Regions from separate parts of the Metabacillus schmidteae genome, predicted to be linked through region 3. Evidence: riboswitches for the same ligand, from Rfam matches in the RefSeq annotation. Region 3 holds a riboswitch; each other region holds the start of a gene.
What was found. A riboswitch is a leader RNA that binds a small molecule or an ion and turns the genes downstream of it on or off. The one in region 3 is predicted to bind thiamine pyrophosphate.
Positions count from the first base shown of each region.

Region 1: linked by a shared signal. The riboswitch ahead of HWV59_RS06025 (thiamine phosphate synthase) and the one ahead of thiC (phosphomethylpyrimidine synthase ThiC) in region 3 are both predicted to bind thiamine pyrophosphate.
Region 2: linked by a shared signal. The riboswitch ahead of thiT (energy-coupled thiamine transporter ThiT) and the one ahead of thiC (phosphomethylpyrimidine synthase ThiC) in region 3 are both predicted to bind thiamine pyrophosphate.

Region 1 covers NZ_CAESCH010000001.1:1,239,116-1,243,415, reverse strand. The annotation lists gene thiO (glycine oxidase ThiO) at 1-1,032, opposite strand, end outside; gene HWV59_RS06025 (thiamine phosphate synthase) at 1,029-1,637, opposite strand; TPP riboswitch at 1,714-1,823, opposite strand; gene HWV59_RS06020 (monovalent cation:proton antiporter family protein) at 2,191-4,038, opposite strand; gene mgtE (magnesium transporter) at 4,226-4,300, opposite strand, start outside.
Region 2 covers NZ_CAESCH010000002.1:900,392-904,691, forward strand. The annotation lists gene HWV59_RS25160 (hypothetical protein) at 1-559, opposite strand, end outside; gene HWV59_RS25165 (hypothetical protein) at 678-860, opposite strand; gene thiT (energy-coupled thiamine transporter ThiT) at 1,106-1,675, opposite strand; TPP riboswitch at 1,785-1,890, opposite strand; gene HWV59_RS25175 (hypothetical protein) at 2,039-2,425, shown strand; rRNA gene HWV59_RS25180 (16S ribosomal RNA) at 3,040-4,300, shown strand, end outside.
Region 3 covers NZ_CAESCH010000001.1:2,076,055-2,080,354, reverse strand. The annotation lists gene HWV59_RS09910 (hypothetical protein) at 19-300, shown strand; gene HWV59_RS09905 (MerR family transcriptional regulator) at 491-829, shown strand; gene HWV59_RS09900 (aspartyl-phosphate phosphatase Spo0E family protein) at 1,189-1,362, shown strand; gene HWV59_RS09895 (MOSC domain-containing protein) at 1,474-2,151, shown strand; TPP riboswitch at 2,342-2,457, shown strand; gene thiC (phosphomethylpyrimidine synthase ThiC) at 2,586-4,300, shown strand, end outside.

The sequences.
Region 1 (4,300 bases), 840 kb from region 3:
AATCATTGTCCCTGTTTGAGGGGCAAGCAGAATCCCATTTCGGTAATGTCCTGTTGCGAACAGGATGTTATCATCTTCAGGATGCAGGCCAATATATGGTTTTCCATCTTCTGACTGTGGTCTTAATCCAGCCCAGGTACTTACTAGCTGTGCTGAAGATATACTTGGCATTAACGGGGTGATCTTCTCAATTAAAGCTTGAATCCCACCTAAAGAAGGTGTTGTACTCCAATCATCCTCCACCATTGTTGCACCAATAACAAACCTTCCATCACCTTTAGGAACAATATAGCAATGATCATAAAAAATCGTCTTTTCCAAATGCAGTGTATTACTTTTCACTGCCAAGCATTCACCTTTTACTGGTTTCATACCATTTGGTAATCCCAACTGTTTAAAGAAATAGCCGCTCCAAACACCATTCGCTACGACCACTTTATTACAAGTAAAATCTCCTTGTGGTGTGCAAAGAACATAATCATTTACTGATGTTTTTTGGATGGAATGAACAGGAGCATTCTCGATAAATGTTGCACCTAGTAAACTAGCTGATTTTGTAAATGCCTTACAAACATGGATTGGTGAAACATGCCCATCCTCTGGAATATGTAGTGCTCCTTCAATTTCATTTGATACATAAGGTTCATTTATTAAAACTGTTTCTTTTGTGTGCCATTCAAGTGACTCATGGTGATGAACGGCTTGTTTTAATGACATTACTTCTTCTAACGTTTTAGCAACTTTATACATGCCTTTATCAACTAGTTGAATATGAATCTGTGATAAATCTAAAAGTTCGTCTTGTAAATGATGGTATTGTCGTTGACTTTCCTTTGCAAATTGGAAAAACGCATCATTCTGTTCGAGTTCAGAATTAGCCCCAAGCATTCCCGCTGCCGCACTTGTCGCGCCAGATCCTCCTTTATCACGTTCCAATACAAGGACAGAGACACCTTCTTTTGCTAATTGGTAGGCAATCGATTGACCAATGATTCCGCCACCAACAATTCCTACATCATAGTGTTTGCTCATTGTATCTCTCCTCTATTACTCTTTTCTTTTAATTTTATTAACGCCTGCTTTGGGTCTTTGTTCTGCATGATATAAGACATAACCGCTACTCCATAAACATTTGTTCCTTTTAGCTGATCAATTGTCACTGGAGTAATTCCCCCTATTGCTATAACCGGGACCTTGACGTTTTCACAGATTATCTTTAACTGCTCAACACCTCTTGGTAAAAGGTCAACCTTACACGTTGTCTCGAAAATATGTCCATATAATAGATAATCTGCGCCCTCTTTTTCACATTGAATCGCTTCTTCTAATGAATGAATAGATCGTCCGATTCTAAATGCGGGCCTGTATTTTTTTACTTCCTGAATCGAAAAACTATGGCTTGGTAAATGGAGATTAGGTATGTTTTGTAATATAGCAACATCCATTCGATCATTTATGACGAGCTTTTCCTTTTGTACACCTTTTGCCACTAATTCAGATACAAGCAACATTATGTCTGAAGCTGATTTTGTTTTTTCACGTATATGGATATAGTCTACTTCATTGTGAATAATAGACAATCGCTTTATCAGTTCAGCGATGGTTTGCTTTCCGTCTGTTATGACATGAAATTCCATTACAATCACCTTGTTCTTTATAGCAAATAAAAAAACCACTTTTCGATAGAAAAGTGGTTTTACATACATATATGTATTATGCTGTAATCCACTTCCCTACGCTGGTATGAACCAGATCAGGTTATAAGGGTCTTAAAGAATCACTTTAATCTCAGCCCATTGTATAGGGCTCCCCTAGCGGTTATTTGCCAATATTCATTTGTTATTTAGTATTATCATACCAAATGTGTGAAAACTTTCAAGAAATTATTTTATTTCTAATAGATGTTTTCGCATACTTAGATATTTATTATTAAGTTAGAAGTAAGATCAGATCGTTTCATTGCGCTGCAGACACTCGCTTTCCGCGGGGAGGAAGCTGAGCCCTCCTCGGCTTCGCCTGTGGGGTCTCAGCCTTTCCTCACTTCCCGCAGGAGTCGAGTGTCTTCCGCTCCATTCCACTATCGACTTTAAAATAGTATTCAAAAGAATAAATCTTCACGAAAATGTATCCCCATAAACAATCGTTTATTTTTAAATATCTATTTTCCAATAACCTAATAACCTACATATTCTAGAACAACTCTAACTCCTGTTTTAGCTCGTTCACATATTCTCTTGATCCTGTCACGATGAGGCGGTCGCCTAGTTTGAGGTCTGTGTCACCGTGTGGAACGATTGAGTCTTTTCCTCTAAAGATTCTTACGAAGATGATATCACCTGTAAACGGGAAATTGCGTAGTAAGATATCATCGTATTTTGGGTTATTTAAATTAATTTGATGAAGAGTTGTTTCTTGGTTTGTTAGGATTCTCATGACACTTGGTGCTTCGATTAGTGCTCGCAGCACTGTATTTGTTGAAAGAAGTGTTGAGAATATGTCAATTCCTTCATCTTTTAACTTACTTGCTAAGTCAGGTGAACCAACACTAGCAATAACTCGATCAACTTGTTCTTCTTTTGCAAACGTGGCAATCGCAGCATTTTTTTGTTCATCACCAGTCGCTACAACGACCATATCCACATCAAACGCATTATGCTCTTTTAATGCATCAACGTTAAATTCGTTAATTTCTTTTATTTCAAATAATGATTCAGCGATTTTTTGATCAATTTTATCTTGTTGAATATGGTAAACCGTTGTTTCATAAAGATCAGGATTCAATTCTCTTGTAACAGGCAGTGTCATTTGATTTGCACCAATAAACGCCACTTTAATTTTTGTTGGCCCACCTTCCGTTTTAGGGAAGAGCTTTTTAAAGAATATTGGTGTCACAATACTCGTAATGACAGCAACTAAGATCAAGGCTCCAGACATTTGGGATGTGATAATCTCCATTCTCTCCCCAATTGTTGCTGCTGCAATAACTAAAGATAATGTTGATGTCAGCAAAAACCCTGAAGCTAAAGTAGTTTTCATATCATACCATTTCTTCAAATAGAGAACAGGTACAATCTTCGAAATTAACAGGGCGATAAAAAGTAAAGGAATGAGAATAAAGATTTTTGGATCTTTGAATAATTCCCAAATATCTAAATCAACTCCAACCATTACGAAGAAAATTGGGATAAGAAAACCATAACCAAAGGAATCAAGCTTTTGTACCATTTCTTTATTTGGCGATAGAAGGGAAACTAATACCCCCGCTAAAAAGGCACCAAGAATATTTTCTGCACCAATCGTCTCAGATATCGCCACTAATAAAATGATTAATGTGAATACAGCACGTGTCCCAATTTGAATTGTCCCCTTGGACATTGTTTCAATAAAGGAGCGATTCATGAATGTTTTTCCTAAGAAATAGAGAGCTACACCGGCACCGAATAGAATTAATAATAGCCATGTATTGCTTTCTCCTCCACCATATATAGAGGCAAAAACAGCAAGCAAAATCATCGTTACTAAATCAGCGATAACAGCGACCAACAAAATAATCTGACCGATGTTGGATTTCATAATCCCAGCATCTTTTAAGGTTGGCACAACAACACCTAATGAAATCGTTGAGATTATCAATGTCATGAGGAAAGCATTGTCCATTAAACCAATCCATACGAATATGTACGAAAGAAGTAGTGATAAGGCAAATATCCCCGTAAAAATAATCATTGAAACTAAGAACGTGTTAGGGGCATTTTTTCCTGAAGGAAGCTTTTCTTTCTTTTTCCCTCCTGCAAATGCTGTAAAGTCGATTTCAAGTCCACTTAGGAACATGAGGAAAATGAATCCAAGCATTGATAATGTTTCTAACCACATATCCTGATGAACAATATCAAAACCGCTTTTTCCAATGAATAAACCGACAATAATCTCAGCTACCACGACAGGCATAAAATTCATCTTTAAACGGTGGAGTAAAATTGGGGTTAAAAATGCTGCGAGTATGACAATAACTAATGAAGTTACAGACGCTCCATGCATCCTATCCCTCCTTCTTTTTTGTTTTTTGTACTTCAGTGAAATATAGTAATGGTTGAATGCAGCAAGAGGATGTTTAGTTTGCTCCATTCAACCTGAACATTTTTTCTCCATAATACAAACTGTTTAAAATAATCTAGTTCCTATAATATACAAATTTAATTTTTTATTGTAATAATATGCTTGCTCGTTATTTAATCAAATATTGCATAAACAATGTAGCCATTCCAAAATAAATTAAAATACTAATAATATCATTAATCGT
Region 2 (4,300 bases), on a different contig from region 3:
GAATTAAATCGATTTGATTATCTTTTACCTCCCCGAACATCACGGTTGTAAGTTCATCCGCTTTATCAATGGATTCCTCAATGATCGGGAGTAACCCGACTTCTTGTGATTCATAGTAAACCTCTACATGACCATAGGTGGTCGTTAATTTATTTTTCTTCATCTCTTTATAGTCAGCTATGGTTACTGTTTTTTTCTGAAACGGAATTATATACAATTGGTATTTTTCTTCAATTGTCAGGTTTTCTCCAAGCTCTGTTGCAATCATATGATTGATGGATAAAAAGTAAATCGATAAAAAAGACGTGCAAATGGTTAGTAAAATAAATGAAAGAATCCCACTTTTCCTGCTAAGAAGTGTGATATTCCTCTTAGGATTAAGAAGAAGATAAAGACAAAAACAAAAAAACAAAAATGAAACCAGTGCCATGATGATACTGTAAACGGTGGATATTTTTATGTTAAAAAATAAATGAACACATACAGAAATAACAAAGAGCACGCAAAAAATAAGCAAATAATGTATGGCATTCTTTAAAAACAGGAATTGTGTTTTCAATGTGACCTCCTACATAGGTGATCTTTTTTTATACTTATGAACAATGTCCTGAAAAAATGCCGTGTTCAAATGCAAAAAAGAGAGACCACATAAGGTGACCTCCTCTTTTTGATTAAGATTATAAGTAGAAAATTGAACATAGATATGCAAAAACAAAACCTAAAGGAAAGCTGACAATTAAGGATAACCCATGAACAGGCCCCTCTTCATTGCTTATTCGAATCGCTTCTTTATATCCATAAGCAAAATGAAATAATGATAGTAATAAAGTTAGTAGAATAATAGCAAAAGATATAGTCATCATCTGTCCTCCGTTTTTTACAATCTAGTCTTTCTATTAATACATGCTAGAAAACAAATGAATATGATAACTTTTTAAAAAAGGTAGGGAGAACTGAAAAGCTAGATAGAAGATATTAGAAGAACTTGGCTAATCGCCAAGTCCTAATGGAGAAAGCCTTAGTTTTTCTTTTACTACTGTCCATAAATTTTTATACTTCCTGATAGTATAAATAAAACCTTGGCCGATGACCAAGGTTGAATAAACTATTTTCTTTTCACTAATCGAGGAGCTGTTAATAACAATAAACTAACAACAATAGCTGAGACAATTATTGTTGGAATCATATAGGATGCATTATATCCAATTGAGTAGATTAATACAGGCGTACCTTCCGGAGCGAAAGAAGCAAAAAAGAAAACTCCTGCAATGATGTGTGCAACTGCTCTAAGTATGCCTCCTAAAATTGTGCCTAATGTAATAAATAATATGGCTGCTTTTCTATTATTATTTGTTAATGCATTTTGTACCGCTTTAAAAAATACCCCACTTGCTCCTACTAATGTAAAAGCTAAATAATAATCAAGAAACCCTTGAACAGGGTGAACAATATAAGGATTAAAAATAGCTTGTAATAAACCTAAAATGAGTCCGGTAAGTAATCCGCCTTTTAATCCCCAGCGATATGCCATAATAAATACTGGAATCATTCCAAGTGAAATGGATCCACCTTGCGGCAATTTGCCGATTACCCCAGATAATAAATCCAATAAAAATGCCAATGCACCTAGCATGGCGACTTCAATTAAAAAAACTAAACGCTGATTTCCTTGCAATCTAATTCCCTCGCTTTTTTTATTAAACCAAAGGGAACCTTTCATATCTGCGTATAAACTAAAAAAGCAATGAATGGAATGATCATAGTAGTCCCAAACATTACTTTTTATAAATGATCATCCACATCCCTACACTAGTATTAACTAACAGGTTCAAAGGGTTAGAATGATCAAAGTCATTCAATCTCAGCTAAAAGGCTCCCCCTGTGGTTTAAGGTATTATATTTTAGTCATAACTATACACCATCATTCATTAATCAACAACTAAAAGAAAGAAGAATTTGAGAGAACCTGCATTATTTTTCGTAATGAATTAATAGGCTGGTACATATAATTCACCAGAATTGTCCATGGGGTGAATGTATGAGTCTAAAAAAAATACTTAGTTTTAAACAACCTTCTATTAGAAAGCAATTGAATGTTTCAAGGAAAGAAAAACAATATGGAGGTATTATTCAACAATTACAACTAGAAGACTTCTGGCATAACTTAGAGATTCATGAAAGATCATTTATACGTAATTGTGTGAAGTGGTCATTTAGTGGACGATTTAATGGAGAAGATATAGATCACCCGGATAGTCATGCTCAAACAAAGAGAGATGATTGTCGTTTTCTAATGGGAAATGCTGCTTGGGCATTTGATTCCAAAGAATATGTATTAACTGAAAAAATACTTAATGAGGTAATTCATCGCTCAAAAAGTACTTATACTCTTCATCGAGCATATCAGAAATTAATATATATATGAGGTTTCAGAAAATAAGTCTTTAATACAAAAGTGGAAAAATTATTGTGAAGAACATATTAAGTTAGCTCCGGCATTATTTTATGAATCGGATAACAAAGAAGAACTGCCTCCAGAAATCAGATCTTTTTCTGTATTGAAAAAAATTTTACTTGATGAAAATGCCTTGGAGGAATATAAAGAGCTATCCTTTATAGAACAGCAGTATAATTACGGATACTTTTCTAATGAAGAAAAGGTTTTAAGAGATATGTGAGGGACTGGAGATTATTCTTTAGTCCTTTTTTGTTGTAAAAGCTATATTTATTAACGCTCTTCACAAAAAACAAAAAATAATTCAAAAAAGTGCTTGCGAACATAAAAATATCATGATATATTATTAAACGTCGCTGCTGCGGTAGTGATGAGCAAAAATACAAACAGTAAGAAACAACGATGAAAAATAAATATTGACAAGCTGTTTGTGAAATGTTATATTGATAAAGTCGCTTCTGATGAGAACGACAAACCAAATGATCTTTGAAAACTAAACAAAACCAAGCGTGCCAACGTTAATTTCGATTAACAAAAAACGTACTATATAGTACAAAATTTTATTATGAGCTACATCAAACACTTTATCGGAGAGTTTGATCCTGGCTCAGGACGAACGCTGGCGGCGTGCCTAATACATGCAAGTCGAGCGAATCTGAGGGAGCTTGCTCCCAACGATTAGCGGCGGACGGGTGAGTAACACGTGGGTAACCTGCCTGTAAGATTGGGATAACTCCGGGAAACCGGAGCTAATACCGGATAACATTTCGAACCGCATGGTTCGAAATTGAAAGACGGCGTCTAGCTGTCACTTACAGATGGACCCGCGGCGCATTAGCTAGTTGGTGAGGTAACGGCTCACCAAGGCAACGATGCGTAGCCGACCTGAGAGGGTGATCGGCCACACTGGGACTGAGACACGGCCCAGACTCCTACGGGAGGCAGCAGTAGGGAATCTTCCGCAATGGACGAAAGTCTGACGGAGCAACGCCGCGTGAACGATGAAGGCCTTCGGGTCGTAAAGTTCTGTTGTTAGGGAAGAACAAGTACCAGAGTAACTGCTGGTACCTTGACGGTACCTAACCAGAAAGCCACGGCTAACTACGTGCCAGCAGCCGCGGTAATACGTAGGTGGCAAGCGTTGTCCGGAATTATTGGGCGTAAAGCGCGCGCAGGCGGTTTCTTAAGTCTGATGTGAAAGCCCACGGCTCAACCGTGGAGGGTCATTGGAAACTGGGAAACTTGAGTGCAGAAGAGGAGAGTGGAATTCCACGTGTAGCGGTGAAATGCGTAGAGATGTGGAGGAACACCAGTGGCGAAGGCGACTCTCTGGTCTGTAACTGACGCTGAGGCGCGAAAGCGTGGGGAGCGAACAGGATTAGATACCCTGGTAGTCCACGCCGTAAACGATGAGTGCTAAGTGTTAGAGGGTTTCCGCCCTTTAGTGCTGCAGCAAACGCATTAAGCACTCCGCCTGGGGAGTACGGTCGCAAGACTGAAACTCAAAGGAATTGACGGGGGCCCGCACAAGCGGTGGAGCATGTGGTTTAATTCGAAGCAACGCGAAGAACCTTACCAGGTCTTGACATCCTTCGCTACTTCTAGAGATAGAAGGTTCCCCTTCGGGGGACGAAGTGACAGGTGGTGCATGGTTGTCGTCAGCTCGTGTCGTGAGATGTTGGGTTAAGTCCCGCAACGAGCGCAACCCTTGATCTTAGTTGCCAGCATTCAGTTGGGCACTCTAAGGTGACTGCCGGTGACAAACCGGAGGAAGGTGGGGATGACGTCAAATCATCATGCCCCTTATGACCTGGGCTACACACGTGCTACAATGGATGGTACAAA
Region 3 (4,300 bases):
CCTATGGAGTTGAAACGAATGAAGATAAAGGTAATTGCTATAAAACAAGATCTTTCTTACACAAAAGTTTTTTATCTCAATTTAGCTGAACCAAAAAACCAGCAATTATATATGGCTATATTCGAAAAAGGTTTTTTAGCTTCATTAACTATTTACAACACACTTACAAATCACTTTGAAGAAGTTACTTCCTTATTCCCGGAATCCTTTTTACAAAAACTTTCAGAGAATATTTACATTCAAATAAATACAAAGTCTTATAGACCTGAAGAAGGTTCTCATCTAAAATCCTTCCTTTAATGAGATCATTAATTCTCGAAGATTTTCTTAATTGTACCCACTCTTTGCTTCTGTTACATTTCAGCTGTAAAAAAACCTCACAACTACTTACACGGAATATATTTTTATGTTAGAATTTCTTACATAACAGAAGCCATCTTTGCCATAACAGGATATACTCTAAGTAAGAATTGTTTAAGGGGTGGAGATATTGAATCATCCAGACCGCTCTTATAAGGATAAAAAGGTGATTTCAATAGGTACAGTCAGCGAACTAACCGGATTAACATTAAGGCAAATTCGTTATTATGAAGAAAGAAAACTAATTGCACCGTATCGAAATGATCGTGGTACGCGAAAATATTCGTTTTCCGATATTGAAACATTGATGGACATTGCTGACAAACGAGAGGACGGTGTACAAACAACAGAGATTTTAAAAGAAATGCGTTTAAAGGAACGTAAGCGGGAAAGTGAAGCAGATGTAAGAAAAAAAATGCTGCAAGGTCAGATAAACGCACAATTCAGATATGGACGTGGAGGACATTGATGAAATTTGGAAAGTTCCCTTTACCACCTAGTTCTCATGGAGAAATCCCTATTTTTTCTTGTTCTATCATCCGTAGATTTCTTTTTATTTCAGAGAGTTGATAAAAGCTACAGCAAAAGAGCCTAAAATGCTGTAGCTTTTTAATGTGCTTCCCCCCTTTAACCAGGACATTTATCACTTTTCTTCAATTAAAAAATCCACAAAGCCTCCCTGCTATTGATTCACTTTATATAATATTTCGACTTTTTTTTTTGAAAATAGGAAAAAAAACACAGTATTCTATTTACTTTCTTTTAAAATATCAGATAATAAAAATACTAGGATCAATTTACCTAGATGTATACTGTGAGGTGTTCATTGTGAAAACATTAGATACCGTAATAGAGGAATATCGTAACAAGATGTTTTTAATTGCCAAAGAAGATGGCCTAAATTCACATCGAACATTAATAGCAAGTCAACACTTAGATGAATTACTGAATATAAAAATGGCTGAGAGCAAAGCTATAAGTAAACCGAAAGAAAATCATTAGAATATTATAAGTAAAATGTATAAATACATCAATGGGAAACCTTGATGTATTTTTCATCGAATCATCTATATAAAAAGGCAGAAACTTTTTCTCCAATTCGTCTTAAGGGAAGTGAATTCTTTGAATCATGAAATTGTTTGGTTAAGTAAAGGAACACCCTCTACTCTTACCTATAAGGGAAAGGAATATAAATCAGGTATAGCTAAAAATCAAGTATCTGAGCTAAATGTCACGTTGAATGGAATTATTGGTGATGATGTTGAAAATCATGAATTCCATGGAGGATCGGAACGTGTAATTTGTGTATATGCTTATGAACATTATGGATTTTGGGGACAACTCTATCAACACATTCTCCCTAAAGCTGCTTTCGGTGAAAATTTAACTCTAAAAGGTATGACCGAATCTGATGTAAATATTGGAGATATTTATCAAATTGGTGAGGCAATTGTTCAGGTTTCACAAGGTAGGTTTCCATGCTCAACAATTAATAAATACACAAACATACCTACCCTTTTAAATAAAATTATTGAACACGGCTACACTGGATATTTTTTTCGAGTGTTAGAAGAAGGTACGATTTATTCTAATTCCTCTATTAAATTACTTGAAAAACATCCAAAAGGATTATCCATAAGCACCATCCATCATACCTTCTTTCATGATAAAGAAAATATTAGACAGATTGAAGCCATTTTATCATTAGATACTCTTTCTAAAGAATGGAAAAATAGATTGAATAAACTACATAATTCTATTACAAAAAATTCCGATAAAAGTTTAAGGTGAAATTTCACCCTAGCAATTTCTTCCTATTTTATTATTACTATCTAACTAGTTCCTATTAAGAAAACGAGGACTTCTACTCATTCAAGAGTGGAGGTCCTCGTTTTTCACGAATATTCAGATAGTAAAAAAGATTCTGTTGACTTACATCTTCAGTGTGATATGATTATTCTTGGAATTTAATTAAATTTCCATTATCTACTAGGGGAGTCCATTAGCTTGGACTGAGAGAAGAACGCGCTCGAAGTTCTTTGACCCTTCGAACCTGATCTGGATGATACCAGCGTAGGGAAGTAGGAATAGTTTATAAAAGGGTCTTCGCACACGCCCCTTTATTTTATTTTTCCTACATCTACCTAACGGGTTCTGTATATCAGAGCCCGTTTTTTATTTCCTTCCGTTGTGATCACATAACTAATATTCTAGGAGGAGATTAGATGAAGATTAATGTTAAACAACCATTCTCTGGCAGCAAAAAAATTTATGTACAAGGTAGTAAACCTGACATTCAAGTACCAATGAGGGAAATCTCACAGGATAAAACGAAAAGTACTTTTGATGAAAAAGAAAATCAACCTATACGTGTTTATGATACAAGCGGGCCTTATACAGATCAAAATGCTGATATTAATATTTCTAAGGGCCTTCGCAAAATAAGAGATAACTGGATTAAGAGCCGACAAGATGTTGAACATTATGCAGGTCGAAAAAGCAAACCTGAAGATAATGGCTATAAAACTCTATTTCCATCTTCGACTGATATATTCCCGTCAGAGTCTACTACACCACTTGTAGCTAAAAAAGGAAAAAGAGTTACTCAGCTACACTATGCAAGACAAGGAATAATTACACCAGAAATGGAATTTATCGCGATTCGTGAGAAAATGGATCCTGAATTTGTTCGGGATGAAGTTGCTTGTGGGCGCGCAATAATTCCGGCAAATATTAATCATCCTGAAAGTGAACCAATGATTATAGGTAAAAATTTTCATGTGAAAATCAATGCAAATATTGGAAATTCTGCCGTTACCTCTTCTATCGAGAATGAAGTTGAAAAAATGACATGGGCAATCCGCTGGGGTGCCGATACGATCATGGATTTATCAACTGGAAAAAACATTCACACAACAAGAGAATGGATCATTCGTAATTCACCTGTTCCAGTTGGGACTGTACCAATTTATCAGGCATTAGAAAAGGTGAATGGAATTGCTGAAGATTTAACATGGGAAGTATATCGTGACACGCTTATTGAACAAGCTGAACAAGGTGTCGATTATTTCACTATTCATGCGGGCGTTCTTCTCAGGTATATTCCGTTAACCGTTAATCGGACAACCGGAATCGTGTCACGAGGGGGTTCCATTCTTGCCCAATGGTGTTTAGCTCATCATAAAGAAAATTTCTTATATACTCACTTTCATGAAATATGTGAGATTTTAGCAGCATACGATATTGCCGTTTCATTAGGCGACGGTTTACGCCCCGGCTCTATTGCTGATGCGAATGATGAAGCACAGTTTGCAGAACTTGAAACATTAGGAGAACTAACGAAAATAGCCTGGGAATATGATGTTCAAGTTATGATTGAAGGACCAGGACACGTTCCAATGCATCTAATTAAAGAAAATGTTGAAAAACAGCAGGATATCTGCCATGAAGCCCCCTTTTATACTTTAGGACCTTTGACAACCGATATCGCTCCTGGCTATGACCATATAACCTCTGCAATTGGAGCAGCCATGATCGGTTGGTTCGGCACAGCCATGTTATGCTATGTGACACCAAAGGAACATCTTGGGCTACCAAATAAAGATGATGTTCGTGAAGGAGTCATCGCTTATAAAATTGCTGCACATGCTGCTGATTTAGCAAAGGGACATCCAAATGCCCAATACCGAGATGATGCCCTATCCAAGGCACGATTTGAGTTTAGGTGGAAAGACCAATTCAATCTCTCTCTAGATCCAGAAAGAGCAATGGAATATCATGATGAAACATTGCCGGCTGAAGGGGCAAAAACAGCCCACTTTTGTTCAATGTGTGGACCAAAGTTTTGCTCAATGAGAATTTCTCATGATATTAAGGAAAATGTCAATAATCAAGGAATTTTTGAAGAATTACGTCAAAAAGGGATGAATGAGAAAGCAAA